2 regions of the Vibrio ziniensis genome follow, and region 2 is predicted to be linked to the other one. Evidence: riboswitches for the same ligand, from Rfam matches in the RefSeq annotation. Region 2 holds a riboswitch; the other holds the start of a gene.
What was found. A riboswitch is a leader RNA that binds a small molecule or an ion and turns the genes downstream of it on or off. The one in region 2 is predicted to bind lysine.
Positions count from the first base shown of each region.

Region 1: linked by a shared signal. The riboswitch ahead of lysC (lysine-sensitive aspartokinase 3) and the one ahead of G5S32_RS09020 (Na+/H+ antiporter NhaC family protein) in region 2 are both predicted to bind lysine.

Region 1 is NZ_CP049331.1:2,813,930-2,830,150, reverse strand. Features, by position in the region: gene metH (methionine synthase) at 1-2,553, shown strand, start outside; gene lysC (lysine-sensitive aspartokinase 3) at 2,700-4,058, opposite strand; lysine riboswitch at 4,175-4,352, opposite strand; gene G5S32_RS13040 (pyridoxal-phosphate-dependent aminotransferase family protein) at 4,570-5,691, shown strand; gene G5S32_RS13035 (PglL family O-oligosaccharyltransferase) at 5,822-7,579, opposite strand; gene uvrA (excinuclease ABC subunit UvrA) at 7,655-10,477, opposite strand; gene galU (UTP--glucose-1-phosphate uridylyltransferase GalU) at 10,627-11,496, opposite strand; gene G5S32_RS13020 (LuxR C-terminal-related transcriptional regulator) at 11,667-12,314, opposite strand; gene G5S32_RS13015 (single-stranded DNA-binding protein) at 12,606-13,130, shown strand; gene csrD (RNase E specificity factor CsrD) at 13,268-15,259, shown strand; gene G5S32_RS13005 (type IV pilus biogenesis protein PilM) at 15,266-16,221, shown strand, end outside.
Region 2 is NZ_CP049331.1:1,973,368-1,989,588, reverse strand. Features, by position in the region: gene htpX (protease HtpX) at 1-237, shown strand, start outside; gene G5S32_RS09085 (nuclear transport factor 2 family protein) at 441-860, shown strand; gene G5S32_RS09080 (SDR family NAD(P)-dependent oxidoreductase) at 857-1,582, shown strand; gene G5S32_RS09075 (NAD(P)/FAD-dependent oxidoreductase) at 1,595-2,872, shown strand; gene G5S32_RS09070 (DUF1365 domain-containing protein) at 2,872-3,654, shown strand; gene G5S32_RS09065 (SAM-dependent methyltransferase) at 3,648-4,889, shown strand; gene G5S32_RS09060 (DUF2878 domain-containing protein) at 4,892-5,437, shown strand; gene G5S32_RS09055 (chalcone isomerase family protein) at 5,412-5,942, shown strand; gene G5S32_RS09050 (DUF3833 domain-containing protein) at 5,939-6,472, shown strand; gene purB (adenylosuccinate lyase) at 6,528-7,898, opposite strand; gene hflD (high frequency lysogenization protein HflD) at 8,049-8,666, opposite strand; gene mnmA (tRNA 2-thiouridine(34) synthase MnmA) at 8,692-9,816, opposite strand; gene G5S32_RS09030 (inosine/guanosine kinase) at 10,102-11,406, shown strand; gene G5S32_RS09025 (H-NS family histone-like protein) at 11,500-11,910, opposite strand; lysine riboswitch at 12,309-12,491, shown strand; gene G5S32_RS09020 (Na+/H+ antiporter NhaC family protein) at 12,607-14,208, shown strand; His leader region at 14,396-14,532, shown strand; gene hisG (ATP phosphoribosyltransferase) at 14,586-15,482, shown strand; gene hisD (histidinol dehydrogenase) at 15,488-16,221, shown strand, end outside.

The sequences.
Region 1 (16,221 bases), 840 kb from region 2:
AAAGAAGAATTGTACGATGAGGCTTTAGACGTTGCCCGCGAACAAGTTGAGAATGGCGCTCAAATCATCGATATCAACATGGATGAAGGTATGCTGGATGCGATGGCTTGTATGGAGCGATTCCTCAAGCTGTGTGCATCAGAGCCTGAAATTTCGAAAGTACCCATCATGGTGGACTCTTCGAAATGGGAAGTTATCGAAGCAGGTCTGAAATGTATTCAAGGTAAGGGCATCGTAAACTCTATCTCGCTAAAAGAAGGCGAGGAGAAGTTTATTCATCAGGCGAAACTGATTCGTCGTTACGGTGCTGCCGTTATCGTAATGGCGTTTGACGAAGTTGGTCAGGCTGACACTCGTGAACGTAAGATTGAAATTTGTCGCCGCGCTTACAATATTCTTGTCGAACAAGTAGGTTTCCCTGCGGAAGACATTATTTTCGACCCGAATATCTTCGCTGTTGCAACGGGTATTGATGAACACAATAACTACGCGCTTGATTTCATCAATGCAGTAGCAGACATTAAACGTGAGCTTCCTCATGCGATGATTTCTGGTGGTGTATCTAACGTTTCTTTCTCTTTCCGCGGTAACAACTACGTGCGTGAAGCGATTCATGCTGTGTTCCTATACCACTGTTTCAAGAATGGTATGGATATGGGTATCGTTAATGCTGGCCAGCTTGAGATATACGACAACGTTCCAGAGAAACTGCGTAATGCGGTTGAAGACGTTATTCTCAACCGCGACAACGGTGCAACAGAGCGTCTGCTTGAGATAGCAGAAGAATACCGTGAAAACGCAGTAGGCAAAGAAGAAGACGCATCTCTACTTGAGTGGCGTACTTGGCCGGTTGAAAAGCGTTTAGAGCACGCACTGGTTAAAGGTATTACTGAATTTATCGTTGAAGATACTGAAGAAGCCCGATCTAAGGCGTCTAAGCCACTTGAAGTTATCGAAGGTCCATTAATGGACGGCATGAACGTGGTGGGTGACCTGTTTGGCGAGGGCAAAATGTTCCTGCCGCAAGTAGTGAAATCGGCTCGTGTAATGAAGCAGGCGGTTGCTTATTTAGAGCCTTACATTAATGCGATGAAGCAGTCCGGTTCTTCAAACGGCAAAATTCTACTGGCGACAGTGAAAGGCGATGTTCACGATATCGGTAAGAATATTGTTGGCGTTGTACTGCAATGTAACAACTACGAAATCATCGACCTTGGCGTGATGGTGCCGTGTGAGACCATTCTAAAAGTTGCACGTGAACAGAAGGTGGACATTATTGGTCTGTCTGGACTGATTACCCCATCTCTGGATGAAATGGTGCACGTGGCTAAAGAGATGGAGCGCCAAGGCTTTGAGTTGCCACTGCTGATTGGCGGAGCGACAACCTCTAAAGCGCATACCGCTGTGAAGATTGAGCAGAACTATCACCAACCTGTAGTGTATGTGAACAATGCCTCACGCGCCGTTGGTGTGTGTTCAGCATTGCTCTCTGATGAGCGTCGTCCAGAATTCGTAGAGCGTTTAAATCTGGATTACGAAAGAACCCGTGAACAACATGCTCGTAAAAAACCGAAGAGCCGTCCTGTAACGCTGGAACAAGCTCGTGCGAATAAAGCTGCGATTGATTGGCAGACTTATACGCCACCTGCACCAGTTAAACCGGGTATTCATGTATTCAAAGATTTTGATGTCTCAGTGCTACGTCAGTACATCGACTGGACGCCATTCTTCATGACTTGGTCACTGTCTGGCAAGTTCCCAGCGATTCTCGATCACGAGTTGGTCGGGGAAGAAGCTCGCAAGCTGTACAAAGATGCCAATGATTGGTTAGACCGTATTGAGCAACAAGGTCTGATGAAGGCGAATGGTATCTGTGGTTTGTTCCCAGCAGCGAGCATTGATGATGATATTGAAGTGTATGCGGATGAGTCGCGTCAACAAGTGATTAAAGTGCTGCACAACCTTCGTCAGCAGACTGAGAAGCCAAAAGGTGCCAACTACTGTTTGTCTGATTTTGTTGCCTCAAAACATAGTGGTAAACAAGACTGGGTAGGTATGTTTGCTGTTACTGGTGGTATTGGTGAGCGAGCGCTTGCGGATGACTTCAAAGCCAAAGGTGATGATTACAATGCGATCATGGTGCAAGCGGTTGCTGACCGTTTGGCAGAAGCCTTTGCTGAATATCTGCATATGAAAGTACGTACTGAGATTTGGGGTTATGCGCCAGATGAGAATCTCAGCAACGAAGATTTGATTCGCGAAAAGTATCAGGGTATTCGTCCAGCTCCGGGTTATGCGGCTTGTCCTGAACATACGGAAAAAGGCGCTATTTGGGAGCTGCTAGGCGTACAAGAACAGATTGGTATGGAACTGACAACCAGTTACGCAATGATGCCGGGCGCATCTGTTTCCGGCTGGTATTTTTCACACCCTGACTCGCGCTATTTTGCTGTAGCACAGATCCAAGATGATCAGGTTCAGAGTTATTCCGAGCGTAAAGGTTGGGACAGCGTTGAAGCTGAAAAATGGTTAGGTCCTAACATCAACGGCTAGCTATACGCCTTTACTCCTCCCCTTTCGAAGGGGAGGCTGGGTGGGGTTGCTTTCACCGCGCTTAATTAAGATTGCAATAATTAATAAGTTCAGTGGACTTCAACCCCCTCTAGCTCCCCCTCATCTGAGGGGGAGAACCAGCAAGACTACTTGTATCGATTCTCGAACAGATCCAAATGCAGCTTCTGAATTACCGCTTTAGATTCATGAGCATCAACAAGGAAGCAAAGGTTATGGTCACTTGCTCCGTAGCAAATCATACGTAGGTTAAAGTCGCCTAATGTGCTGAACACTTCTTTCGCATAACCTTTTGTCTCCATGTGGTTACCAATCAAGGCAACAAGACATAGGTTATGTTCCACTTCTACCGTACACAGCTCTTGTAGTTCTTCTCTTGCTTCTTGTGGTAGCTCTGGTGCTCCACCTGAAGTGTCTGTCTTATCTAGAGTCAGTGATACACTGATTTCAGAGGTCGTGATAAGGTCAACTGAGATTTTGTATTTTGCTAGGATTTCGAACACTTTCGCTAAGAAGCCATAAGCATGGAACATCTTCGCACTGCGAAGCGTTACCATAGTTTGGTTGCAACGTAGAGCCAGTGCGCGGAACTGTGGCGAGTTCTCCACTTGTTGGCGAATCCAAGTACCACCTTTTTCTGGCTCTTTAGATGAACCAACAAACACCGGAATTTCATGGCGCAGTGCTGGTACCAGAGTTGAAGGGTGCAGAATTTTTGCTCCAAAGTTTGCCATTTCAGACGCTTCACTAAAGCTGATCTCTGGAATTGGTGCAGCTTTTGGTGCGATGCGTGGGTCAGTTGTGTAGATCCCAGGTACGTCTGTCCAAATTTCTAAGCCAGAAGCTTTTACTGATTCAGCAATCAAAGCTGCAGAGTAATCACTGCCGCCACGGCCAAGCGTTGTGGTATTGCCTTGTTCATCAGAGCCGATGAAACCTTGAGTAACAACCACGTATTCAGCACAAAGTGGAGCAAGCTTCTCTTGTGCCAGTTTAGCGATTTCTTCAACTTGTGGCTCTGCGCGACCGTAGTTATTGTCCGTTCTTAATACTTCGCGAATATCGAAACGAATCGTATTTACGCCGCGCTCACGCATTAATTGAGTAAGAATATAGGTCGACATCAACTCGCCGCAAGCAACAAGATGATCGGTTAATTTCTTACTTGATTGGAAAGAGGCAGCTTCGGCAGCGCTTGCGATGCTATCAAGCATCGAATGTACTTCTTTTTCTACTTTGGTTGGGTCTGCTAATTGGTCGATAATCGCATCATGGATATCAGCCAATTGCTTCATAATGTTAAGTCTTTGCTCAGCATCTTGAACACCATTAGCAAGCTCAACAAGTAAGTTCGTTACGCCAGAGCATGCGCTGCTGACGACTAATCGTGTTTGTGGATTATTTTCAATAATTGCAGAGCAACGGCTCATTGCTTCAAAATTTGCAACACTTGTTCCACCAAACTTGGCGACATTGAATGCGCTCACTACATTTCTCCCGGACTTCCTAGAAATAAAAAAGGGTTGGTAATCCAACTTCCAATGTTTTGAAGAGAGTTTCTTAGAGCAAAAAAGAGGTGTAACAACAGGCAGGTTGTATAAAATTCCTCAGAAGCTCTTCATCAGCATAGCACTGATGACAGTTGAAGGGATTCAACCCTTACAACCGATAAGCCAAAGCCACAACTTAGACTCATCTCGGCACTACTCCCCCTGAATGTTTTGTTTTGGAGTTGAGGCTCCACAAAACATCTGCCTGGGCAGTGCTCCTCTTCTGCCATACTCTCGCTGTAGATTGCAGCTTGTTAGAGTACAGATAGCTCACTCATTGAACGGTTTTGTGAAACTGATGTCAATTGTAAATTTGTGATAAGTGAAAATAAATGTGTCTAAAGAGTCAGGCAGCATAGACCTCTGTCGAATTGTCGATGCTTAGATTCTGCCGTACTCTACATTTTCGTCTGTGAACGATTATCTACTAATAAAATTGGGAGCACCTATGACTATACAAAGCTTCATCCCGCCACATCGAATTTTGATGGGACCTGGACCATCGGATATCTCTCCTCAAGTATTGCAGGCTTTAAGCCGCCCAACAGTCGGGCACTTGGATCCTTTATTTGTTGGGATGATGGACGAGCTGAAAGTGTTGCTCAAATATGCTTTCCAAACTGAAAATGAGTTCATGATTGCGGTTTCCGCTCCTGGTAGTGCTGGGATGGAAGCGTGTTTTGTAAACTTAGTTGAACCCGGTGATAAGGTTATCGTTTGTCGAAATGGTGTTTTCGGTGAACGTATGCGTGAGAACGTGGTTCGCTGTGGTGGTATCGCGATTACGGTAGAGGATGAGTGGGGAACTCCTGTTTCTGTCAGTAAAGTTGAACAAGCGATTAGCCAACATCCGGATGCGAAAATTCTGGCGTTTGTCCATGCCGAAACCTCGACTGGTGCTCTTAGCGACGCAGAGACTTTGGGTGCTTTGGCGAAGCAAAATAACATGCTGACAATTGTTGATGCGGTAACTTCTCTAGGTGGCGTACCTTTGCTGGTGGATAAGTGGCAATTGGATGCGGTTTATTCTGGAAGTCAGAAATGTTTGTCTTGCGTACCGGGTCTGTCTCCTTTGACACTCTCTTCGAAGGCGATCGAGAAGATCCAAGCGCGGAAAGCTCCGATCCAAAGTTGGTTTTTAGATCAAAGCTTAGTGTTGGGCTATTGGAGTGGAGGTAGTAAACGCAGCTACCACCATACTGCGCCAGTAAACAGCTTATACTCACTGCACGAGGCTCTACTCATTTTGAAAAATGAAGGGTTAGAAAATGCTTGGGCACGTCATAAGGCGATGCATGAAAAACTTAAATTAGGTTTAGAAAAACTCGGCTTTAAATTTGTTGTGCAAGAAGAGTATCGTCTACCTCAATTAAATGCCGTGTATATTCCCGATGGTGTTGATGATGTGAAAGTTCGTAGTCATCTGCTCAATGAATACAATCTGGAAATTGGAGCGGGATTGGGCGCTCTTGCTGGTAAGGCGTGGCGGATTGGTGTGATGGGCTATGGTGCTCGTTCTGAAAACATTGCTTTGTGTTTAAGAGCACTAGAAGAATCGCTGACTCAGTAAGTAAATCAATGAAAAAAAGGTGGCTGGTGCCACCTTTTTATACCAGTCACATTAATTTGCTAATCAAGTAGACATTGCGTTCTGTGCTCATTGTCTAAGACTAAACAGATGAATAGTGAAATTGGTATTACTATTCATCATCACTGTCCATATCTTCTTGGTTTTCTATAAAGGGAGGATAGTGAATATCGCTAAAATCCAAGTTAGGGAACAAAAATGTCGCTTCAGTCTTTGTTTGTTCTGCTCGACTTAAATTTCCCATGACTTGGTATGCTTTGATTAAGTTAATGTAAAGCTCTGGTCTAGGTTTACTTTGAATCGTTTTTAAAGACCAGTCGATATACGGCTGAAAATACTCTGATTTCTCTTCACTCAAACCCTGTTCAAAATAGGCGCTGTAGAGATCCCAATCTAATCGATCCTTGACCAAGGCTGGATTGATGATTTTATTCAAAATATCCAGTTGTTTTGGATTCGATACTTCAAATTTAGTGAGATAGTAATTGGTATGTAGTATGCCCGCGATGTAAATGCTGATTGCAACAGGCATAGTTAGGCTCGTTACTCGTAATACAGAGCGAGTAAATTCACTAAACCTAAACACACGACATTTCGCTACCCGTTGTTCTACCCAAAACAGCAGAATGATAAACGTCAGCCAATGAATACTTGATTGATAAAATGGGGTGCTAAATTGCCCTTGCATTGCAATTGGAAGGAGCAGTGCAAACATCACCAGTCTGGTCTTTTCTTTCGCTGAATAGATTCTGGCCAATACGAATATAATCGCCAGTAGTTGTCCTAGTACTGGCAGTCCTCCGCCTTCGACTCCCCAAAATAAGATTTCATTGTTGGGATGCTGAGTAGAAGGTATGCCAGAAGGGTAGCTGTTATTGAGCTGATGTTGTCTAGCAGTATATAGAATATATTGAGACTCGAAGTGACCGAACCCATAACCCGTAAATGGTTTTTCAATCAACATGTCTATCGATTGCGAAAACAGAGTTCGATTGGGCGCAACTTGCTTTTCAGCATAGGAATGCTCGGCATTTTCATTCTGTAGAAATAGTGCAGCTAAGCCAATTACTAACCCTATTGAACAAGCCATTATCCAATTAAAAAAACGCTGGCGAGGGGAGAATCGGTAGAGATAAGGAAGCAGTGTTAAAATCGCTATCGCGGAGGTTATCCAACCAATCTCTGAATCTAATAAGACAATCAAAGGTAGGGTAATGACAGGCGTAAAGTAGAGCAATCCTACTTCTCGAAGTTTTTTACTATAGATTTTAGGCTGACGAGCTAATAAGTAGCCAGATAGAACCACGCCCGTAGCAAGGAAACTTGCCATGGTCTCAGTGTGCTGGAAAATGCCATAAGGGATGCTTGCTGAGTAAAAGAGACCATTAGTGCTGATATTGATATATTGAAAACTACCGATAATGGCTTCAATGACGACGGCGCAGACAACAAACCACAGTAATTTTTGTTTACTCTTATTACTAAAATAAAACTGTTGAAGTACCAGAAATAAAGTAAATCCTGCCCACAAACCGATAAGTCGTTCGGCTGAGTTTTCGAAACTGGCGTTACTAAAGAATATGGGTATGGTCATCAATACACAGCACATCCACAAACCGATAGTCAATTTCGAGTATCGGATGTATTGATGAGAAGCGATTTGATACAGACCTAGAGCAATCGAGAGGCCGAGGAATAGCCAGCTGGTGGCGTTAGAGGGCAGTAGAAGACCTTCACCGCCAGAGTTAGGCATAAATATATGCATCGCAACAAGATACAAAGCTGCAATGGAAAAAAGAAACGGTTTGTTTAAAGGGACTCTTGGGGCGTGTGGCTCGAGTTGTGTGCCATTTAGCAGCAAGGTTGCCATAATCTAATCCTATAATATCAGCAAACCAGCGGACACCAACACTGGTCGCTAGCTTGCCAATATTATCGTTTTTTTTTATTTCAACATAGGTTTTAAGAAACGCGCAGTATGGGAGACTTTACTTTTCGCTACCTCTTCAGGTGTACCTTCAGCAATGATGTCTCCTCCGCCTTGGCCACCTTCTGGACCTAGGTCAACTATCCAGTCGGCAGTTTTAATCACATCAAGGTTGTGTTCTATCACCACAACGGTATTGCCGTGATCACGCAGGCGATGCAGCACATTCAGTAACTGCTGAATATCGTGGAAGTGTAGACCTGTGGTCGGTTCATCCAAAATATAAAGCGTTTTGCCCGTGTCACGTTTAGAAAGTTCTCGAGATAGTTTTACCCGTTGCGCCTCACCACCTGACAAGGTTGTTGCAGACTGACCCAGACGGATATATGACAAACCAACGTCCATTAAGGTTTGCAGTTTACGTGCGATAACAGGAACTGGTTCAAAAAACGTATGGGCATCTTCGATGGTCATATCGAGCACTTCATCAATGGTTTTGCCTTTGTAACGAACTTCTAAGGTTTCGCGGTTGTAGCGCTTTCCTTTACATACATCACAAGGAACGTATACATCCGGCAAGAAGTGCATTTCAACTTTGATTACGCCATCGCCCTGACACGCTTCACAGCGCCCCCCACGCACGTTAAAACTAAAGCGTCCTGGTTTGTAGCCGCGTGAGCGAGACTCTTGTGTTCCCGAAAAGAGTTCGCGGATCGGAGTAAATATTCCAGTATAGGTTGCAGGGTTTGAACGCGGTGTTCGACCAATTGGACTTTGGTCAATATCAATCACTTTATCGAAATGTTCTAGGCCCTTAATCGATTTGTAGGGCGCAGGTGTTGACGTAGTTGCACCATTTAAAGCGATGTGCGCGATGTTAAAGAAAGTATCGTTGATCAGCGTCGATTTACCCGATCCTGAAACACCGGTGACACAAGTAAAAAGACCCACAGGAATAGATAAATCGACATTTTTCAGGTTGTTACCCGTCGCACCGATCAGTTCAACCGTTTTCTTGTCATCTTTTGCTGTTCTCTGTTTTGGGACCTCAATCTTCTTCACACCACTTAGGTACTGTCCTGTAAGAGAGTTGGGGTTGTTGATGATATCGGTGACATTACCTTCAGCCACAACGCTGCCGCCGTGCACCCCCGCGCCTGGACCGATATCAATCACATGGTCAGCCAGACGAATTGCATCTTCATCATGCTCTACGACTAACACGGTATTACCCAAATCGCGCAGATGTTCGAGCGTTTTAAGCAAACGTTCGTTGTCGCGTTGGTGGAGACCAATTGACGGTTCATCAAGAACATACATCACACCGACTAAGCCTGCGCCGATTTGACTTGCTAAGCGAATTCGCTGAGCTTCGCCACCTGAGAGCGTTTCAGCGCTGCGTGATAAATTCAGATAGTTCAGACCTACGTTGACCAAAAATTGCAGACGGTCATTAACCTCTTTCATGATCTTTTCTGCAATCTGTGCTCGTTGACCTTCGAGCTTCAAAGACTGGAAGAACTCAAGCGCTTCAGCGATGCTGAGCTCTACAACTTGTGGTAGCGCGGTGTCATTAACGAATACGTTGCGAGCTTCTAAGCGTAAGCGTGTACCTTCACAATGGCTACATGGTTTATTTGAAATGTATTTTACCAGTTCTTCACGTACCGAATTGGATTCAGTATCGCGATAGCGGCGCTCAAGGTTATTCAAAATACCTTCAAACGGGTGACGTTTGACGCGGATATCACCACGGTCATTGATGTAGTTAAATTCAATTTCAGTGCGACCCGAACCGTGCAGGATGATCTCTTGGAGTTTTTTACCTAGCTTGTTGAAAGGGGTATGTAGGTCAAAATCGTAATGAGCAGCTAAAGAGCTGAGCATTTGGAAATAGTAGTAGTTCTTTTGATCCCAGCCGCGAATAGCGCCTTCCGCCAAGCTCAGCTTTTCATCTTGAATGACTCGGCTTGGGTCAAAATATTGTTGAACGCCAAGACCATCACAGGTCTGGCAAGCGCCAGCTGGGTTATTGAATGAGAATAAACGTGGTTCAAGTTCTCGCATACTGTAACCGCAGTGCGGACAAGCAAAGTTGGCCGAGAAGATTTGCTCATCACCTTCTTCATCCATAGGCGCAACCACAACGTTACCACCAGAAAGTTCCAGTGCTGTTTCAAACGATTCAGCCAAACGTTGTTGTAAATCAGCGCGCACTTTGAAGCGGTCAACCACCACTTCAATGGTGTGTTTCTTATGCAACTCTAGAGTCGGTGGATCGGACAAATCACAGATGTCACCGTCAATACGAGCACGAATAAAGCCTTGAGCGGCCAAGTTTTCCAATGTCTTAACGTGTTCGCCTTTACGCTCTTTGACTATTGGAGCCAGCAACATCAGCTTCGAACCTTCAGGAAGTTCTAAAACTTTATCGACCATTTGGCTGATGGTTTGCGCAGCCAGTGGCGTTTTATGCTCAGGGCAGCGAGGCTCGCCGACACGAGCAAACAGCAAACGCAGATAATCGTAGATTTCAGTAATCGTACCGACTGTTGAGCGTGGGTTATGAGAAGTTGACTTCTGCTCGATAGAGATGGCTGGTGATAGACCTTCGATGTGGTCAACATCTGGCTTTTCCATCAAAGACAAGAACTGGCGAGCATAGGCAGAGAGAGATTCAACATAACGTCTCTGACCTTCTGCGTATAAGGTATCAAAGGCTAAAGACGATTTCCCTGAACCAGATAGGCCGGTAATGACAATCAGTTTGTCACGAGGAATCGTGAGATTGATATTTTTCAGGTTATGGGTACGAGCACCACGTACTTCGATTTTGTCCATTTGATTTGCTCTGTCTTTGGCTTCGTTAAAGGCTAAGTCGAGCAAGTATTACATAGCGTGAGAAATGTGCAACAAATACTGGATATAAAAACAGTAAATAAAAAGAGCCGCTATCAGGCGGCTCATATACAGATTCATAGTTATTGAACTTAGCTCTTACGAGTTGAGTGCTTCGCTAATGAAACTTGCTGTTCGTTTTTCTTGTACAGATGCTCATAACAGTAGTTTGTTGCTTCGATATAGCCTTCAACACTACCGCAGTCAAAACGCTTACCTTTAAATTTGTAAGCCAGCACACAACCTGATTTTGCTTGTTTTAGCAATGCATCGGTAATTTGGATTTCGCCACCTTTACCAGGTTCAGTTTGTTCAATTAACTCAAAAATATCCGGAGTCAGGATGTAGCGGCCAATAATCGCTAGATTACTTGGTGCTGTACCAGGTTCAGGTTTTTCGACCATGTCATCAACGCGGAAAAGATCGTCTTTGATCATCTCACCAGCGATCACACCGTATTTGTGTGTCTCTTCCGCTGGCACTTCTTGTACTGCAACGATTGAACAACGGAACTGGTTGTAAAGGGCAACCATCTGCTCCAGTACACCTTTGTCTTCATTGACGCACAGGTCATCGGCAAGTACCACAGCGAATGGCTCATCACCCACTAACTCACGCCCCGTTAAAATCGCGTGACCTAAGCCTTTCATTTCGCGTTGGCGGATAAAAGTGAAATTCGCTGTTTCAATGATATCTCGGATATCAATCAGCAGATCTTCTTTGTTAGTGCCTTGAATTTGATGTTCTAGCTCAAAGTTCATGTCAAAGTGATCCATGATCGAGTGCTTACCACGACCAGTCACGATGCACATTCCATTCATTCCTGCTTTAATCGCCTCTTCTACACCGTATTCGATCAATGGTTTGTTAACCACTGGCATCATCTCTTTTGGCATAGATTTAGTTGCTGGTAAAAAGCGAGTACCGTAGCCAGCTGCCGGGAATAGGCATTTTTTAATCATTTTTGCGCCCTGTTAAACGGTTTGTTTAGTTTATAGTCTTGAAAGTTGTTTATTGTCTTGAACGGGTTTGCCATGTCTAAACATAGACTTACTACAGACTTTAGCATGATATTTTCGTGAGATTCAGCACATTCTTTGTCATCTCAATGAAAATGTGCTGAAAAGCGCATTTATGAGAGCAGATTTTGATTGGCCCAAGAGATGGCTTGAACTCTATTTTTTACCGCGATTTTTTTGAATATTTGATACAAGTGCGACTTTACTGTGAATTCGCTGATAAAGAGATTCTCAGCCATCTGCATGTTCGATGCACCAGTTTGCAAGCAACGCAATATCTGAATTTCCCTCGCCGTTAAGTCAACCGTGGCTTGTGTTATGTGAGCTTGAAAATGGTAGCGGTAATAGTGAAGCAGTTGGCTTGATATATGACGAGGAAGCCAATTTTTACCATTGATTATTTCACCTAATCCTTCACTCAGGCTCTCTGGTGAGTCATGTTGATAGAACAAGCCTTTTAAGTTGCCAAAGGTAAGCAGCTCTTCGGTGTGCAGTCTCTTATCGACGTTATACAAAATTGTTTCAAAATGTGGACTGGTAATTTTTAATGCCTTAAGGCTTTGCCGTATTAGAAAGTGTTCCTGATAGTTGATCAGTAAAATTTTGTGTTTATCGGTTTGGTAGTTTTTCAATAATTGATCTGGATGGATTTGCGGTATGGGTAACGCTAATTGTTCTAAGGCCAGTTCGAGTTGAAAGGGGATACATGACTTGTCCATGCAGAGCAAATATATGATTCTGGCGTAGTTGAGTTTTGGCATAGATTATTCCTTAATAGGATGCGGTGAAATGTGTCAACAATGCCTAAAATTAAAAGGTAGAGCGAATTGAAATACGAGGTTTGCGTGGGATTTCAATTGATTAAGTAAATGTGTTTCTTATCAGTTGTTAAATGGAAGAGCTATCCCGAAAAATGTGTGGTCAAAAATGAATATCAATTGAGTTTTTGATAACAATACGACCGAACATTTCAGCTCAAGAAAAAGCGTGTTATCCTAACTGACTATTTGAAAATTTTTCAAAAATTCTACGATTGAAAGACGGAGCGAAACATGGCAAGCCGTGGCGTGAATAAAGTAATTTTGGTTGGCAACTTAGGTGGAGATCCTGAAGTTCGCTATATGCCAAGTGGCGGTGCTGTTGCAAACATCACCATTGCAACGTCAGAAACATGGCGTGATAAAGCAACAGGCGAACAGCGCGAGAAAACAGAGTGGCACCGAGTAGCTCTGTATGGAAAACTTGCTGAAGTAGCAGGTGAGTACTTACGCAAAGGTTCTCAAGTCTACATTGAAGGTCAGTTACAAACCCGTAAGTGGACAGACCAAAGCGGCCAGGAGCGTTACTCTACAGAAGTTGTTGTGCAAGGTTACAACGGCATTATGCAAATGCTTGGTGGCCGCCAACAACAGGGCGGTGGTATGGGTCAAAGCCAACCTCAGCAACAAGGTGGTTGGGGACAACCTCAACAGCCTGCTAGACAAAGCCAACCTGCTTATCAGCCAGCAGCTCAGCAGGCTCCTCAGCCTCAATACAATGAGCCGCCAATGGATTTTGACGACGACATCCCGTTTTAATTGTCCTGATTTCAAAAAAGCCGCAAATTTTGTGGCTTTTTTTATATACTTAGCGCACTGTTTACATAATTTTTGCGAGCAGCCTCCTTCGATCGATATTGCTATCCATCGATAAATTGAAAGGGAATTCAATTTTTATGCGCTACACGCCAACTCTCAAACTCAGTACACGATTAGTTGTATTTGTGACTTTAATTGTCACCAGTGCGATGTTTATTTTGTTTATTGGCGGAACCTTATCTTTTCAGCGATTAGGCCAAGAATATCTCAACCACTACATGCAGGGCATAGTAGAGGTTGTGGATAAAGAGATGGAAGATCCGGATGCGGCGTATTCTATGCAGCGCTGGATGCCTAAGATGCTGCAAGCAAGTAATATTGTCGAGATGGAGTTGTCATCTCAGGCCGGTATCATCTATCGCTTCAAAGATACTTCATCAAAAATCGATCCTGCGCGGCTTTATCAAGCTGATTTCCCACTGCAACGTATTCAAGGCTATTCTGTACACTTTAAAGTTGTACCTCCCTATGTCGGTTTCAGTTACTCAATCGGAGCCATGTGGTCCATTACTCTGGCCGTGTTGTTTATCGTTTTCTGCCTTGTTCAAAGTGTTAAGTGGTTGCGCTCTCAACTGATGGGTTCTGAATTGCTAGAAGAGCGAGGCCGAATGATTTTGGCTGGCCGAGTCGAGCAATATGCGAAGGGCGATCATAGAGAGTGGCCATATACCGCGAGTGAGGCGTTAGATGTTCTGATTGAAGAACTGCAAGATGCGCGTCAAGAACGTAGCCGTTTTGATACCTTTATTCGTACTCAAACATTCTTAGATCAATTAACGGGTGCGGCCAATAGAGTTCTTTTTGATAGTAAGTTGGAATCCGTTCTTCAAGAAAGCGGGGCACAAGGTGGCGTTCTGATGCTGAGTATTGATGATTTCGACTTAGCAAAAGAAGAAAATGAAAAACGAGTGGTTGACGACTTTGTGATTGAAGTTGGTCAGTGCATATCGAACGTAATTTCCCGCTATCCAGATGTGATTCTATCCCGCTACTACGATTCTGTTTTTGCTCTGTTCATGCCGCATCAGACTGCCAAAGACGTGGCTCATGTTGCAGCCCAATGTCTGAAATTTATCGAACGTCTAACGCCACCAAAGCCATTGGATCGCGAAAACTGGTTCCATATTGGTGTCAGTATGTACAAAGAAGGTGAGCGTAGAGGTCGCATTATTGATGAAACAGAAACGGCGTTAAAGGGTGCTCAGCTGCAAAGAGTAAATGCTTGGAATCAGTTTGAAAAAGCGGCCGTTTCTGATGACAGAGGTAGTGTGCGTTGGCGAACTCTGTTTGATAAGGCTCTTATTGATGAGAATATCATCCTATTCCGACAGGCATGCTATTTGAGCAGCAATTCTAATCACTTAGAATTATTACATAACGAATTGTTTGCTAGGATTAATGATCCCGATAAAGGGATACTCAAGGCGTCTCGATTTAGTTCTGCGATTGAGACAGTCGGCTATGAAGCGGTCCTTGATAAAGCGGTGATGAGAAGAACTTTGCAACTGATAAAGTCTTCTGCCAATGAGTCTCCTTTATCCGTTAATCTGTATGTGCTTCCTTTTTCCGATAAACAGTATTTCCGTTGGTTTCGTAACGAGTTAATGCAATTAACCTTTAGTCAGCGTGGTCAATTATCGTTTGAATTTTCCGAAGGGCATTTAGTGCAGCATATGGATTATATGCGTCCAGTATTACGGACTATTTCAGCACTAGGGTGCGAGTTAATCGTAGGTCAAGCCGGGCGAACTATCGTTGCAACTCACTATATCAAAGACTTAAAGATCCACTATCTAAAATTGCATCGCAGCTTAATAAAGCAAATCGATCAAAGGCATGAGAATCAGTTGATAGTGCGCAGCTTATTGGGTGTCTGCAAAGGCACACAAACCAAAGTTATTGCTGTTGGGGTTGAGTCTCAACCTGAGTTGCAGGTGTTGCAGAACTTAGGTGTTGATGGTGTTCAGGGGCGCTTATTTGATACTGAGCAACCATTAAATCCAAGAAATTTGCCTGTGACAGAACGTCAAATTAAGCCTGGTAAACGGAACCGATGGCGTACAAAGTAGTGATACATGAAGATTGATGAATTATTAAAGCGGTTTTCCTTAAAGAAATCGAAACGACATGCAATTTATGCTGTTGTTCAACCCGATTCGATTTATTTTTCGTCATCGGAAGCTCTTACATTACCTGAGCATTATCCTTTGGCCAACCACACTTGGCCTCAAGCCTTAGTGAATGCATTGTTGACTGCCGGAGCTAAGGGGCTCGGTGTTCATATTGTGTTGCATGCTCAACTATTTCAGAGCTACCAAATTGATAAGCCAACGATTCCTCAGAGTGAATGGCCAAGCGCATTACCTTTCTTGCTAAAAGATCTCATCACTGAAAAATCATCGGAAGTGATTGCGGATGCTTATCCTCTGGAAGGGAGCAATAAAGCTCAAGCTTATGTGATTAACAAAAAGCTAATTATTGAAACCAGCACGCTACTCGCCAGTATTGGTTGCTCTCTCGAAAGCATTGTCCCAGAGCAGGAAGTTTGGGGAACAAGTAATGGCGAGCTGAAAAATTATTTATTGGTACAACGCAGTAAAGGTAGCCATTTTAAGCTTGATGCTTTTGTGAATGAGCGTTGTATCTTTCAGCGCACATTGCGCGGTGTTGTAGCGCCTATCACGGGCGTAGCAAGCACTGCCTTGCAACTGGATGGATTAGCTTTGGAACTGCAACGTTCCATTGACTATCTGTCGTCTCAGTTTAAAGGTACGTCACTTCATCAGCTAAAAGTGTGCTGTGATGAAGAAGATCACGCAGAGTTGGTTCAGGCTTTAGGCGAGCGTTTAAGTGTAAAAGTAACGCCGCTAGTCGATGGTCTTGAACAGCCTATTTCAGGACAAGTTTTAGCTCAGAAAGCACCGCAGACATCAGCCGATTCGATAAATTTTTATCAAGACCATTTAAAACCGAAAAAAGATTTACTGACGCTGTCGTCGATTGCTGTGGTTTGGGGCGCGTTTGCTGTGAT
Region 2 (16,221 bases):
AGCTTTATTACCATGTGGTATAGCCGTCATCGTGAGTTCCATGCGGACGCAGGCGCAGCGAAGCTTGTGGGTAAGCACAAGATGATTGCTGCTCTAGAACGCCTAAAAATGAGCTACGAACCTCAATTAGAAGGTTCAATGATGGCGTTTGGTATCAACGGTAAGCGCACTATGACTGAGCTGTTGATGAGTCATCCACCATTGGATAAACGTATTGCGGCGCTACGCAATTCTTAATCTGCAAATGAACTAATACTTTAAGCCAGCTTTCAAGCTGGCTTTTTTACGTCTTTAGTTTGGTTCACTTTTCCCCATTACAAAAACGACGCTAAAAAATTCTTACAAAAAGTTGTACAAATATTTTTTTGTACAACTTTTCTTTGTGCGCTATTCTAACTCTTAACTTATACGGAAAAATATTTTGTACAGGTTTTGTGGGTATGGATATTCAGGTTGTCGCTCAGTTCTATCAAAAGCTCGATAAAAGTAATCTGCATTTGCTGGCGGAGGTGTATCACCACGATGTGGTGTTTGAAGATGCTGCGCATCGCATCGAAGGACTCGCGTTGCTGGAAGATTACTTTCATAGCCTCTATGAAAATGTAGAACGTTGCCAATTTACTATCCATACCATGCACCAAGCCGATGGAGATGGCTTTCTCGCGTGGACGATGCATTTACAACATCCCAAGCTATCTGGAGGCAAGCAAATAGATGTGAGAGGGATGACGCATCTGCAATTTTCCGAACACAAGGTGATTTATCACAGGGATTATTTTGATCTCGGTGAGATGCTCTACGAGCACTTGCCTTTGTTAGGTGGGCTCATACGTGCCATTAAACGGAGGCTAGGAAAATGACTTCTGTTTTGATTACGGGCGCCACATCAGGAATTGGTCGACAGCTAGCCATAGATTATGCAACTCGCGGTTGGAATGTGATCGCTTGTGGTCGTAACAAAGATGTGCTGACAGAGTTATCTGAAAAGTTCGCAAATATCGATAGCTGCGACTTCGATGTGACAGACCGAATGCAAACAGTGAATACGTTACGAACATTACCTTGGATACCTTCACTCTGGATTTTGAACGCGGGTAATTGCGAGTACATCGATAACGGGAAAATGGACGCCAAATTGGTGGAGCGGGTTTTTCAAACCAATGTGTTTGGTTTAACAAACATAATCGAAGCTATTGAGCCCCACTTAATGTCAGGGCAACGAGTCGCCATAGTAAGTTCGATTGCCAGTGAGCTCGCTTTGCCAAGAGCCGAAGCTTATGGCGCATCCAAAGCCGCAGCAGGATATATCGCCCGCTCATTGCGTCTGGATTGGCGTGAGAGAGGAGTAGAAGTGTCTACCATTTTCCCTGGTTTTGTCGATACGCCTCTTACGGCAAAGAACACTTTTTCGATGCCTATGCTCATCACCGTGGAACAAGCATCGAAAGCGATTCAAAACGGTTTAGATAAAGGCCTAGCGAACATTTATTTCCCCAAACGATTTACGTGGATTTTAAGAGCACTAGGCGCACTACCTTACTCATGGCAACACGCTATTACGGGTTTGCTATTTAAGTCTTAAAAGGAAAATAAGATGAAGATTGCGATTATCGGCACTGGTATTTCTGGTTTATCTTGCGGCTACTACTTACACCAGCAACATGACATTACCGTATTTGAAGCTAATGACTATATTGGTGGGCATACAGCGACTGTGGATATTGAGCTAAATGGTGAAACATACGCCGTCGATACTGGTTTTATTGTTTATAACGATCGCACTTATCCCAATTTTATTCAGTTGATGGGTGAGTTGGGCGTGGAAACAACGCCAACCGAGATGAGCTTCAGTGTGCGCAATGATGCAACGGGTCTTGAGTACAACGGTCATACGGTAATGACATTGTTCGCCCAAAAGCGTAACTGGTTGAACCCTCGTTTCTATCACTTCATTTCGGAGATCCTTCGTTTTAATAAATTGGCAAAGCAAGAAGCCAAAGACTCGGAAATAAATTTACAAACACTTGGGCAGTTTCTTAACTATCACGGTTTTTCTCACTACTTCTGTGAAAACTATATTCTTCCTATGGGCGCGGCAATTTGGTCATCGTCTTTAGCGGATATGCGAGCTTTTCCCTTAACTTTTTTCCTTCGTTTTTTCCTCAATCATGGTTTGTTGGATATTAGTAATCGCCCGAAATGGAATGTCATTCAAGGTGGCTCTCGCTCTTACATAGAACCTTTAACCAAAGGATTCAAAGAAAAAATTCGCACCAGTTCGCCAGTGGACAAAGTTAAGCGTGTGGCTGGTGGTGTTGAAGTGACAAGTTTGGGGAAAACGGAGTGGTTTGATGAAGTGATTTTTGCTTGTCACAGTGATCAGGCACTTTCCATGCTGGAAGATGCGAGCGAACCAGAACAGCAAATTCTGTCTCAGCTTGGTTATCAAGCTAATGAAGTCATTCTTCATACTGATACGCGATTATTGCCGAAGCGAAAAGCGGCGTGGGCATCGTGGAACTACTGGCTAAGAGGTGATGAAGGGCAAGACTCTCATTTACCTTCACTCACGTACAACATGAATATATTGCAGCATATTGACGCGCCAGAGACATTCTGTGTGTCTCTAAACAGTGGGGAATATATAGACCCAACTAAGATTCTGCGCAGTTTTGTATACCACCACCCCGTATTTACGGAAGAGTCGATACAAGCCCAGCAACGTAAGTCAGAAATCAGTGGAGCGAATCATACATGGTTCTGCGGCGCTTATTGGCACAATGGCTTCCATGAGGATGGCGTACGAAGTGCGTTGGACGTGGTAACCAATATCGAACAAGCCAATCAAGCTAAGATGAAAGGGGCAGCATAATGTCAGCCCTTAACAGTCGGCTACTGGTCGGGAGTGTAAGACACAGACGTTATACACCTAAGAGACATGAGCTGGCCTATTCCTTATTTATGCCATGTATTGATTTGGACGAATGGAAAGAACTATCTCAAAAGGTATGGGGACTTGGAGAAAAATGGTGGCATTGGGCGAGGTTGCGCCGTGAAGATTATCTGGGTGATGGTGACTTCAAACAGTCGGTACAGAACAAAGTCTTTGAGTTAACGGGCGAGCGCGTAGAAGGAAAAGTTCTCGCAGTTGTTCACCTGAGATATTTGGGTATCTATTTCAGCCCAGTAAATTTTTACTATCTTTATGACATGAAAGGAGAATGGCGTTATCTGCTAGCGGAAGTAAGCAATACGCCATGGAATGAACGCCATTACTACGCAATTCCCGCAGATACAGGAGATGATGGAAAAAACTGGCAGCATGACAAAGCATTTCATGTGTCGCCGTTCAACCCAATAGATCAGCAATATCATTGGAAATTGAAACCGTTAAATGAGTCGTTAATGGTGCATTTAGAGTGTCATCGGGAAGGAAAAGCGTTCGATGCTACCTTGGCGATGAAGGCTAAAGATTTTTCAACCCAGCGCTTACTTTTGTTGTTAGTTCAAACGCCAATCATGGCGGTAAAAGTGACATTAGGAATTTATTGGCACGCACTAAAACTGTGGGTCAAGGGTGTACCAATTTACGACCATCCGAACACATTCAATAAGAAAGAGAACAATCGTAGTAAGGAGAATACGCAATGCTAAATGTGACTTCCATGGATATGCCAATCAGCTTATCTGCGTGGCAGAAAAGTGCTCGTAACGTTGCATTTAAATGTTTGCAGTACTTGGATGTTGGTAGTTTAACGATTGTGGAGTCTTTTACCGAACAGACCTCAAATCAGCAAAACTTTGGTCATAAAAAACAAGACGAGCCACATGGGGTTATTTGGGTTAAACATCCAGATTTTTATGCTCGCCTATTGAAAGGTGGCAGCATTGCAGCGGCAGAAGCGTATATGGACGGCTGGTGGGATAGCCCTAACTTAACGGCATTAATGGAGTTGATGGCAAGAAACATGACTGCGTTGGACAGAATTGAAAAACGCAGCAGTTGGTTGACTCAATGGGCGTATAAATTGGGACACTGGTTTAATCGAAACTCTATCGATCAAGCCAAAGAAAACATCGAAGCGCATTACGATCTGGGCAACGAGCTGTATAAAACCTTTCTTGATAAAAGAATGCTCTATTCAAGTGCTTTATACACCTCGCCAAATGACTCTCTAGAGCAAGCTCAGCTCAATAAAATGGATCGTCTCTGTCAGCAGTTAGAACTCCAACCAACTGACCACGTGATAGAAATTGGCACGGGTTGGGGGGCGATGGCGATATACATGGCACAAACCTATGGTTGTAAGGTTACTACTACCACCATATCTGAAGAACAATTCAGTTATGCGAAAGAGCAAATAGAACGAGCTGGATTAGGTGACCGTGTCACCTTGCTAAAAAAAGACTATCGTTTGTTGGAAGGGCAGTACGACAAATTGGTGTCAATTGAGATGATTGAAGCGGTTGGGAAACAATATCTCAAGTCATACATCAAAAAGTGTCAGTCACTTTTGAAGCCGAAAGGACTGATGGCAATACAGGCGATAACTATCGCAGACCAACGTTATGATTATTACAGCAATAACGTTGATTTTATTCAGAAATACATCTTTCCGGGCGGCTTCTTACCATCGGTGACGGTTCTCACTCAAACGGCTACACAGTACAGTGATTTTATAACCAGAGATGTGTTCGACATGGGTTTGGATTATGCCCAGACGTTAAAAGATTGGCGATTGCGCTTTGAACAGTCTTTAGAGCAAGTATCACTCTTGGGGTATGACGAACGTTTTATTCGTATGTGGCGTTATTACTTCTGCTATTGCGAGGGCGGCTTTAATGCACGATCTATAAGCACAATCCACATGACGCTTCAACGAGGCTAATTTTGAACCGCCTATTTGTCGTTTCACTCTGGTTCCAGCTCATCTGGTTTCTGGCGGTGCTAGGACAAGAGAGCTGGCAGTGGCTGACTTTGGGGTTCGGTGTGGTCACGTTGTGTTACGCGGCATATAGCAGGCAAGAGGACATAGGCAAAATTCTTCTGCTGGGGATTGGAGGAGTCGCACTCGACTCGTTTAACAGCGCAGTAGGGTTGCTAGTGTTCAAAAGCGCCCACGTCCCCTTATGGCTAGCGGTGCTTTGGTTTGTATTCGTCTGGTATGCAAGAGAGTGGGTGCCTAAATTAGCGCAATACCCGAAAGTTTGGGTCATGTTTTTGGTTGGCTTAGGTGGAGCACTAAGCTATTGGGCTGGATATCGATTTTCAGCTGTTGAATTTTCATTACCTCTGGCTGGGGCTTTGTTGTTTATTGCCCTGCAATGGTGTGGTGTAACTTGGTTAATCATGAGGATGTTTACTAATGATTACTCAACTTCGAACAATGCTTCTGACGTCAGCACTCCTGATGCAAACAGTACTCGTCAGCGCTAGCGCAAACTCGGCGGGTCTTTCAAAAGAGGTGATGGGTCAGTGGCAACAATGGCCAATTGTCGGGCAGGCGACCTTATCATGGTTGTGGCTCGATATTTACTCTTCTCAGCTTCGTTCGCCCAATGGTGTGTATCAGCAGGTCGGGGATATTTCTCCTCATCCAGTCGCGCTTGAAATTCGGTATATGAGAGACATCAGTAACAAACAATTAATAGAAGCGACTGAAGAACAGTGGCAAAAACAAGGTTATAGCCAAGGTGAAATTGATGTCTGGATTCCGACACTCAACACAATATTCCCCAGTGTAAAAACAGGAGAGAAGTTGGTTTACGTCACTGATGGAAGTGCAGGAGAGTTTACCTACATTGCCCAAAATGGAGAGCAACAAGTGGTGGGTACAATTTCAGATGAGTCGCTCAACGATGCATTTTTGGCGATTTGGCTGTCGCCTAAGACGGAATATCAGCATTTGAGAGAGCAATTGTTAGGGATGAACAGACCATGAAACCGATCAGAATGTTTTTCTATACGGTACTGTTGGCTACATTGGTTGGTTGCAGTGCCGAGCTTGCGGATTATAAGCAAAATGAGCCTAATTTTGACTTGTTTGGTTACTTCAACGGTACAACCAAAGCTTGGGGTATGGTGCAAGATTACACCGATAAACAGACTCGGCGTTTTGAAGTCGACATAGAGGGAAAGGTGCTGGGTAATACGCTAACACTGACGGAAGATTTTATCTTTGCCGATGGTGAACAGAGCCAACGAGTGTGGGCTATTCAACGCTCTTCAAACGGTTTTTATATTGGACGTGCCGATGATGTGATTGGTGATGCTGTAGGGCAGGAAGTGGGCAACGCACTTCAGTGGCAGTATGACTTTTTGTTAAAAACAGACGATGGTGAAGTTGAAGTCACTTTTGATGATTGGCTATACAGACACGATGAGACTCGGGTTTTTAACATCACCAAGATTAAAAAATTTGGTATTGAAGTGGGGCAGGTAACGCTGTTCTTCGAAAGAGTCAATAAATAAACGCATGGCAAATTAAAAGGGAGGCAGAGCCTCCCTTAATTATTCTAATAACAGCTTATAGCTTATCAGTTAGCTCGATTGCTTGACCGATGTAGCTTGCTGGCGTCATTTCTTTCAAACGCGCTTTTTCTTCTTCAGGCAGTTCTAGACCATCGATAAAGTTGCGCATTGCTTCGCCATCTACACGCTTACCACGAGTCAGCTCTTTTAGCTTCTCATATGGTTTCTCGATACCGTAGCGACGCATAACGGTTTGTACTGGCTCAGCGAGAACTTCCCAGTTCTTATCGAGTTCAGCCAATAGCGCTTCGCGGTTAACTTCTAGCTTGCTGATACCTTTCAAAGTAGAGGTGTAAGCAATAATTGCATAACCTACGCCCACACCCAAGTTGCGCAGTACTGTTGAGTCAGTAAGGTCACGTTGCCAGCGAGAAATAGGCAGCTTTTGTGCAAGGTGAGTAAATACAGCGTTCGCTAGACCCAAGTTACCTTCTGAGTTTTCGAAGTCGATTGGGTTAACTTTGTGCGGCATGGTTGAAGAACCAATTTCGCCTGCAATCGTTCTTTGCTTGAAGTGACCCAGAGCGATATAGCCCCAAACGTCACGGTCAAAGTCGATAAGGATTGTGTTGAAACGCGCCACAGCATCAAATAGCTCAGCGATGTAATCGTGAGGTTCGATTTGAGTTGTGTATGGGTTCCAAGTTACGCCAAGAGATTCAGTGATGAACTCTTCGCTGAATTTGTGCCAATCAAGTGTTGGGTATGCAGAAAGGTGAGCGTTGTAGTTACCAACTGCTCCGTTGATTTTCGCAAGAATTTCAACGTTCGCGATCTGCTTGTACTGACGTTCCATACGGTATGCAACGTTCGCCATCTCTTTACCCATAGTTGACGGAGACGCGGGTTGACCATGTGTACGAGACAGAAGAGGGATGTCACGATATTCAACCGCTAGACCACGAATTGCATCAATAATGTTACGGATTTCAGGAAGAATAACCGTATCACGTGCTTCTTTAAGCATCAGAGCGTGAGAAGTGTTGTTGATGTCTTCAGAAGTACATGCAAAGTGAATGAACTCATTAACTGCGTGAAGCTCAGGAACGCCAGCTACTTTTTCTTTTAGGAAATACTCAACCGCTTTTACATCGTGGTTAGTTGTGCGTTCGATATCTTTGATACGTTGTGCATCCGCTTCGCTGAAGTTTTCTGCAACGCTATCAAGGAATTTGTTTGCTTCTTCACTGAATGCAGGAACTTCTGCAATCTCAGCTGTTGCTGCAAGCTTCTGTAACCAGCGGATTTCAACGATAGTACGGTATTTAAGTAAGCCAAATTCACTAAAAATACTGCGTAATGCAATAGTTTTACTGCCGTAACGGCCGTCTACTGGTGAAACAGCAGTCAATGCTGACAGTTCCATGATGTTCTCCTGAATTGGTTTCTAAATTTCGTGTGCTTTATACCAGTATCATTGGCAATTGTCACGAATATTGCGCAAACGTTTGCGCAAGGTTTGTTCTACTCGAAAATGTGGAGCAAAAAAATTAGCTCGCATTGTGCGAGCTAACGATTACATTCTGGCCAGTAGAATCTTGGCTTGATCCACCATTTTTTTACGTCCGAAAACAAGGTGGAGACGTCGACCGCCTACTTGGCGCCAAAGAACTGCGCAACGAATACCAGATAATAGTAGCGCACGTACTTTTTGTTGGTTAGATGTTTGCTGCAATACCGTTGGGGTGCCTGCTACTTGGATGCGAGGGCCAATAGGGCTAATCACATCTAGGTACACACTCGCCAAGTTACTGATCATCTGTTCATCAAGCAAATCAAAATGTTCTACTTGACGTTCAATCATTTGGATACGATCGCCAAGTTGAGACATGGCATCTCTGCGGTTAGTAAGCTTACGCTCTAGAGCTAACAAGCTAATAATATAGCGAGTGATAGCACTGCCTGTTGGCGTGCTATCAATACCATTAACGAGACATTCAAGGCCAACTTTCAAATCAGCTTCGTTACCAAATACACTAATAGTGTTACTTGGATTGGTCGACAAAATAGCTCGCAGTGAAGTTTCAAACGCGTCTGAATCACAGTAACCGTCTTTCGCTACTTTTTGCACTAAAGCGACAGCTTGGCAAATTCCTGCAAATGCGATCGTTCGGTCATAAATTGTGTTAGCCACGTAAATACTCCTTTGGTCACAGACCCTAACAAATACGTTGTTCAATAATGCCGCCACCTAGACATACTTCGCCTTGGTAGAAAACAGCAGACTGTCCTGGGGTAACGGCTACTTGTGGGTCATCAAACATTACCTTGATGTTGTTGTCATCAACAGGGATAACAGTACAAGGGATGTCAGTTTGACGGTAACGTGTCTTCACTGAGCAACGGAACGCCTCTTTAACCGGAGTACGATCTACCCAGTGTAGTTGCGATGCCATCAAGCCATAAGACTTCAATAACGGATGGTCTGCACCTTGCACTGCGATAAGCACGTTACGTTTGAGATCTTTCTCTGCTACGTACCATGGGTCTTCATTACCACCGCCGCCTTTTTGACCACCAATATGTAAGCCTTTACGTTGACCTAATGTGTGGTACATAAGGCCTTGATGTTCACCAATAACGTTTCCTTCAGGAGTTTCGATTTTACCCGGTTGAGCAGGTAAATAGCGAGATAAGAAGTCTGTAAATTTGCGCTCACCGATAAAACAGATACCAGTTGAATCTTTTTTCTTCGCTGTGATTAAACCTTGTTCTTCCGCAATACGTCGAACTTCTGGCTTTTCCAGTTCCCCAACAGGGAATAAGCTTCGTGCAACTTGCTCGTGGCTCAGAGTATATAAGAAGTAGCTCTGGTCTTTGTTGTTGTCCTTACCGCGTAGCATTTGTGGCTTTTCACCGTCTTCTGTAAAGGTGCGACGAACGTAGTGGCCCATAGCAATGTAGTCTGCATCTAACACTTCATCTGCAAACTCTAAAAATGCTTTGAACTTAATTTCTTTGTTACAAAGGATATCTGGGTTCGGAGTGCGGCCCGCTTTGTATTCTTCTAGGAAATATTCGAACACATTGTCCCAGTATTCCGCAGCGAAATTAATAGTGTGTAAATGGATACCAAGTTTGTCACAGACAGCTTGAGCATCAGCAAGATCTTCTGCTGCTGTACAATATTCTTCGTTATCATCTTCTTCCCAGTTCTTCATGAAAAGGCCTTCTACCTGGTAGCCTTGCTGTTGAAGAAGATATGCTGAAACGGAAGAATCAACGCCACCTGACATGCCTACAATGACTTTCTTTTGGCTGTTTGCGTTGCGGTTATCTGACATGACTTAATACCACTTGATTGACTTGGACGCAGATTCTAACAGAAAGACTTTTTTGAGGACAGATCCGAGACTGCAATCACACTTCTAAATTGGTGCAATTAAACAGCAATCTCGGTTTATTGATACGCTAAATGGAAATGTAATCGTTATCTACTATCGTTGTAAAAAAGAGTTGTGTAAAAAACTTTTAAACGAAAACGTTTGCTATCTTTAGTTGAGTTGCTGCCTTATTACACGCAAGGTAAAATTCCGGCTCTTTTCTTCTCACGCACCTATTTAAACGTTATGAAATTTCCTGGCCAACGTAAGTCAAAGCATTACTTTCCAGTCAATGCACGTGATCCATTAGTTATCCAAGCGCAAGATAATAAGAAGTTATCGCGCACACACATTATTGGTATTGATCAGACACTGGTTGATATTGAAGCAAGAGTGGATTCTGAACTTATTGAACGTTTTGGATTAAGCAAAGGACATTCATTAGTCATAGATGACCAAACTGCTGAAGCTTTGTATAACGAGCTAAAGCAAAACGGACTGATCAAAAATGAATTTGCTGGCGGAACCATAGGAAATACATTGCACAATTATTCTGTGCTAGCAGATGATCGTTCTACGCTTCTCGGTGTAATGAGCCAAGATATTAAAATTGGCAGCTACGGTTATCGCTATTTATGTAATACATCTAGTCGTGTGGATTTAAATTATCTGCAAGGTGTTGATGGTGCGATTGGGCGTTGCTTTGCATTAATTACAGAAGACGGAGAACGAACTTTTGCAATTAGTGAAGGTCAAATGAATAAACTTCACCCAGACAGTATTCCTGAGAAAATATTTAAGAATGCCTCTGCTTTGGTGATTACTGCATATTTAGTTCGCTGTAAAGATGGTGATCCGATGCCACAAGCCACAATGCGCGCAATAGAATATGCAAAGAAATATGACGTGCCAGTGGTATTAACACTAGGAACGAAATTCGTTATTCAAGATGATCCTCTATATTGGCAGCAATTCTTACGAGATCATGTTTCAGTTGTTGCAATGAATGAAGACGAAGCGGAAGCATTAACCAAAGAAACTGATCCTTTAATGGCATCAGATAAAGCGTTAGATTGGGTTGATTTAGTTTTATGTACTGCAGGTCCTGTTGGTTTATATATGGCTGGTTATACCGAAGAAGAAAGTAAAAGAGAGACTTCTTTACCATTATTACCGGGTTCAATACCTGAGTTTAATCGCTTTGAATTTAGTAGACCTGCAACCAAAAATAGCTGCGAAAATCCGACTCGAGTTTATTCTCATATATCTCCATATATGGGGGGGCCAGAGAAAATTACGAATACCAATGGGGCAGGCGATGCTGCTTTATCAGCACTGCTTCATGATATGGCAGCAAATAAATACCACAAAGGTAATGTGCCAAACTCAAGTAAACATCAGCATAATTTCTTAACATATTCATCTTTCTCACAAGTTTGTAAATATGCAAACCGTGTAAGTTACGAAGTGCTAGCTCAGCATTCTCCACGTTTATCTCGTGGTCTTCCTGAGCGTGAAGATAGTTTAGAAGAAGCATACTGGGAAAGATAAATCAATTCATAATTGCAATGAACTTTTGATTAGACTGAATAACGTTAATAAAAAAGGCTCCTTATTCGGAGCCTTTTTCAGAAAACTAGAAAATTAAATTTCGAATTGTTCTAGAGGTTTGCCTTCATCTAAAGCTTTTTGAATTGCTGAAGGTGTGCGGCCTTGGCCTGTCCATGTTTTTTCAACGCCATTGTCCATGTATTTATATTTCGCTGGACGAGGTGCGCGTTTACCCTTCGCTTTTGATTTAGATTTAGTTTCACCTGCTAGTGCCGACATTAATGCTTCAATATCGATACCTTCGCTAGCAATTTGTTCAGCAATTGCTGCTAATTTTGCTTCTTGTTCAGCTTGAGCTGCTTGCTCTTGTTCTTCAGATTCTCTGCGCTCTTCTACAACGATCGTTAATTTATCAAGCGCTTCTTCAAGTTGCTCTAAAGTTAGATCGCGTGAAAATGCACGTAGACTACGAATATTTAATAGAGTTTTAGTGATTTCCGACATTTCTTAATCCTGTTTAATTAAATAATTAACGAGCCAATACTAAACTGACTTATTTATTCTGACAATATGATTAACGTAATAATAGTGTAAATAATAAAAAAATCATCCCATTTTATAGAGTTTTAGTTTTTCTGATAAACTAAAACTCTATAAAGCGAGAAAGCATATTAGATTTAAATCGTCAGGTTACTTGAATGAACGTAATCAATTATTGTTGTAAAGAATAGTCCCTTTATACATGTTTATTATGAAATTACATTCACGCTGTATTCAATTTCAGATGTAACGAAAATCAAATTCAATGTTGCATTGATGAATTTGTTAAGTACAATAAGCGCCACCTAAAGCGGAGTGTGTTTAATAATTACACAATTTAGATTGTGTAAGAAATTTCTTATCTCCGACGTAGAGGAGCGATATTGAATAGTATCCAGTATTGGGGTGATGCCAATGAATACTGGAGAAAGGCCATATCGCCGAAGTTAGTGAGTCCATCAAGCTGCTAGCTGGGGTTGTCATCGAATAGGGGCAACACTGCCATAGTCTATATTGTTGTTAAACTATGGAGCGCTACTGTAGGGTTGGGTGGAGTGTTCACTTCCCTTTCGCTTAGTTCAACATTAATCGCATTGATTTTTTCGATGTGATTTGTCTGCAGTAGATCTCTAACCGAAATATTACTGGTTTTTGAAGATCATGAATTTATTAGATTTTGCATCGTCTCCTTTGTCGCTAATCCCAGCATTAGTGGCGTTGAGCCTCGCTATTATTACTCGCCGCGTACTGGTTTCTTTAGGTATGGGTATCGCACTTGGCGCTTTATTGCTTGCTGATTATTCAGTGGGTGATGCGATTGGTTATATCGGCACGAAAGTTAAAAACGTCTTCATTGAAGATGGCGGTCTGAATACTTGGAACATGAGTATAGTTGGCTTCTTATTGCTGTTGGGTATGATGACTGCGTTATTGACGCTTTCTGGTGGTACTCGAGCATTTGCAGAATGGGCTCAGGTTCGCGTAAAAAGCAAGCGTGGTTCTAAGCTATTGGCTGCATTCTTAGGTGTTTTCATTTTTGTTGATGACTACTTCAACAGCTTAGCGGTTGGCTCAATTTCTCGCCCTGTTACTGACCGTTTTTACGTCTCACGCGCTAAACTAGCTTATATCCTAGATTCAACAGCGGCACCTATGTGCGTTGTTATGCCAGCTTCCAGCTGGGGTGCATACATTATGACCATCATTGGTGGCATTCTAGTATCACACGGTATCACTGAGTATTCTGCGCTTGGTGCTTACCTTCGTTTGGTTCCTATGAACTTCTATGCGGTATTTGCGCTATTAATGGTGTTCGCCGTTGTTTGGTTCCAAATGGATATCGGTCAGATGCGCCAACACGAAATCAATGCTTCTCAGGGCCAAGGTTTCGATGATGATATGTCTGAGAATGACGAACAAGCGCGTGATTTAAACGATGAACTTGACATTCGTGAAAGCGAAAAGGGTAAGGTGTCAGACCTTATTTACCCTATCGTTTTACTTATCATTGCAACCATCGGTTCCATGCTTTACACAGGCGGACAAGCACTGGTAGCCGATGGCAAGTCGTTCAATGTACTTGGTGCGTTTGAAAATACCGATGTTGGTACGTCACTGATTTACGGTGGTTTAGTGGGTTTAGCTGTTGCGATGTTTACCGTAGTTAAGCAAGGTATCGCGATCACTGAAATTGCACGTACGCTTTGGATCGGCGCTAAGTCGATGTTTGGTGCGATCTTAATCCTTGTTTTTGCATGGACGATTGGTTCAGTTATCGGTGACATGAAAACGGGCGCGTACCTTTCATCTCTAGCTCAAGGCAATATTGACCCACACTGGCTGCCAGTTATTTTGTTCCTACTGTCAGGCATTATGGCGTTCTCAACAGGTACGTCATGGGGTACGTTCGGTATCATGTTACCAATTGCAGGCGATATGGCTGGCGCAACGGAAATCGCTTTAATGCTGCCAATGTTAAGTGCGGTATTAGCGGGTTCAGTATTTGGTGACCACTGTTCACCAATTTCAGATACAACGATTTTGTCTTCGACAGGTGCTCGTTGTAATCACATTGACCACGTTTCTACTCAGCTTCCATATGCGTTAGCTGTTGCGGGTGTATCTTGTGTTGGTTTCGTTGTTCTTGGTATGACTCTATCTGTGCTAGCTTCTCTAGCAGCTTCTACGGCAGCATTCATTGCAGTGTGCTTTGTTTTCAGCACACTGGCGAAATCAAAGATGGTGAGCTGTAAAGCTGCTTAGTATTTGAAAATGTAGAATATTGAAGGAGGCTAAGGCCTCCTTTTTTGTGGTTGAAAGACGGTAGCTAGAAAAAGATTACAAAAAGTGAAATTTTTTGTTGAAAAATGAGACGAGCTTAGATAGTGTTGAAAGCAATCCAGTGAACACATTCGGTGTAATTAAGTATGCGTAATTTTGTAATGAACATTCATCATCACCATCATCCCTAAGAGTCTTTCGGGAGATGTACGCATACCCGGGAGACAGGAAACTCCCGGTGGTTAAATCAAAGTATTTTTAAGATTTTAGACCCTTGGGAGACCAATCTCCCAAGGGTTTTTTACTATCTAGCTTAATTAAAACTTAAAGATTTCAATATTTTACGAAGGAAGAATGTAATGCAAACACAACGCCTAAGAATTGCTGTCCAGAAGAAAGGTCGTTTAAGTGAAGAATGCCAAGACTTACTGAAAAAGTGTGGTGTTAAGTTTAACGTGATGGGTGAACGCTTAGTGGTTCATTCACTAAATATGCCAATTGACCTGCTTCTTGTTCGTGATGACGATATCCCGGGTTTGATCATGGATGGCGTGGTTGATTTAGGTTTTGTGGGTGAGAACGTTTTAGAAGAAACTCGCTATGACCGCATTGCTCTAAACCAGCCAAGCGATTTTATTGACCTTCGTCGTATGGATTTTGGTGGCTGTCGTCTTTCTATCGCCATTGATAAAGATGTGGAATACAACGGTCCACAGGATCTTAAAGGCAAACGTATTGCAACCACTTATCCTCAACTTCTTAAAGCGTACATGGCTGAGCGTGGTATTGACTTCAGCACTTGTATGCTCACTGGTTCGGTGGAAGTTGCTCCTCGCGCAGGCCTTGCAGATGCGATTGCAGATTTAGTTTCAACAGGCGCTACACTTGAAGCAAACGGCTTGAAAGAAGTGGAAGTGATTTTTCAATCGAAAGCGAAACTGATTCAACGCACAGGTGAATTTGCACCAGATAAAGCAGCTTTGATTGACCGCCTATTAACTCGTATGAATGGCGTGCAACAAGCGAAAGAATCGAAATACATCATGCTGCACGCGCCAGTAGAGAAGTTGCCTCAAATTACAGCGCTATTGCCAGGCGCGGAAGACCCAACCGTATTACCACTTTCTGCAGATAAAACCCGCGTAGCGGTACACCTAGTCAGTGCTGAAAATTTGTTCTGGGAAACAATGGAAAAGTTAAAAGCTCTTGGTGCAAGTTCTATTCTTGTATTACCAATTGAAAAGATGATGGAGTAACCCTGATGAGAACGATCGTTTGGCAATCGCTGAGTGAAACTCAGCAAGATTCTGTTCTGGAACGTCCAGCTATCGCTGAAGGTGCAAACATCACAGCAGCAGTGGCAGAGGTTATTGCAAAGGTTCGCGCGGAAGGTGACTCTGCTCTGTTAGAGCTGACTGAAAAATTTGATAAATATAAGCCAGAATCGATTCGTGTATCTGCGGAAGAGATCGACGCTGCTTGTGAGCGTCTTGATGATGAAATGAAGCAAGCGTTAGAAGTGGCTTATAACAATATTACCAAGTTCCATAAGGCTCAAAAGCCGGCACCAATTAAAGTTGAAACCATGCCGGGTGTGGTGTGTGAGCAAGTGACCCGCGCAATCAATAAAGTGGGTTTGTACATTCCTGGCGGCAGCGCACCATTACCATCTACCGTGTTGATGCTAGGCGTGCCAGCACAAATTGCAGGCTGTCGTAAAGTAGTATTGTGTTCTCCACCGCCAATCGCCGATGAAATTCTTTATGTGGCTAAGCTTTGCAAAATCGATGAAGTTTACAATGTTGGTGGTGGTCAGGCGATTGCTGCAATGGCTTATGGTACCGAAAGCGTTACTAAAGTGGACAAAATTTTTGGTCCTGGCAATGCGTATGTAACCGAAGCAAAACGTCAAGTGAGCAAAGATTTCCGTGGTGCCGCAATTGATATGCCAGCGGGTCCATCAGAAGTGTTAGTGATTGCAGACGACACTGCGGA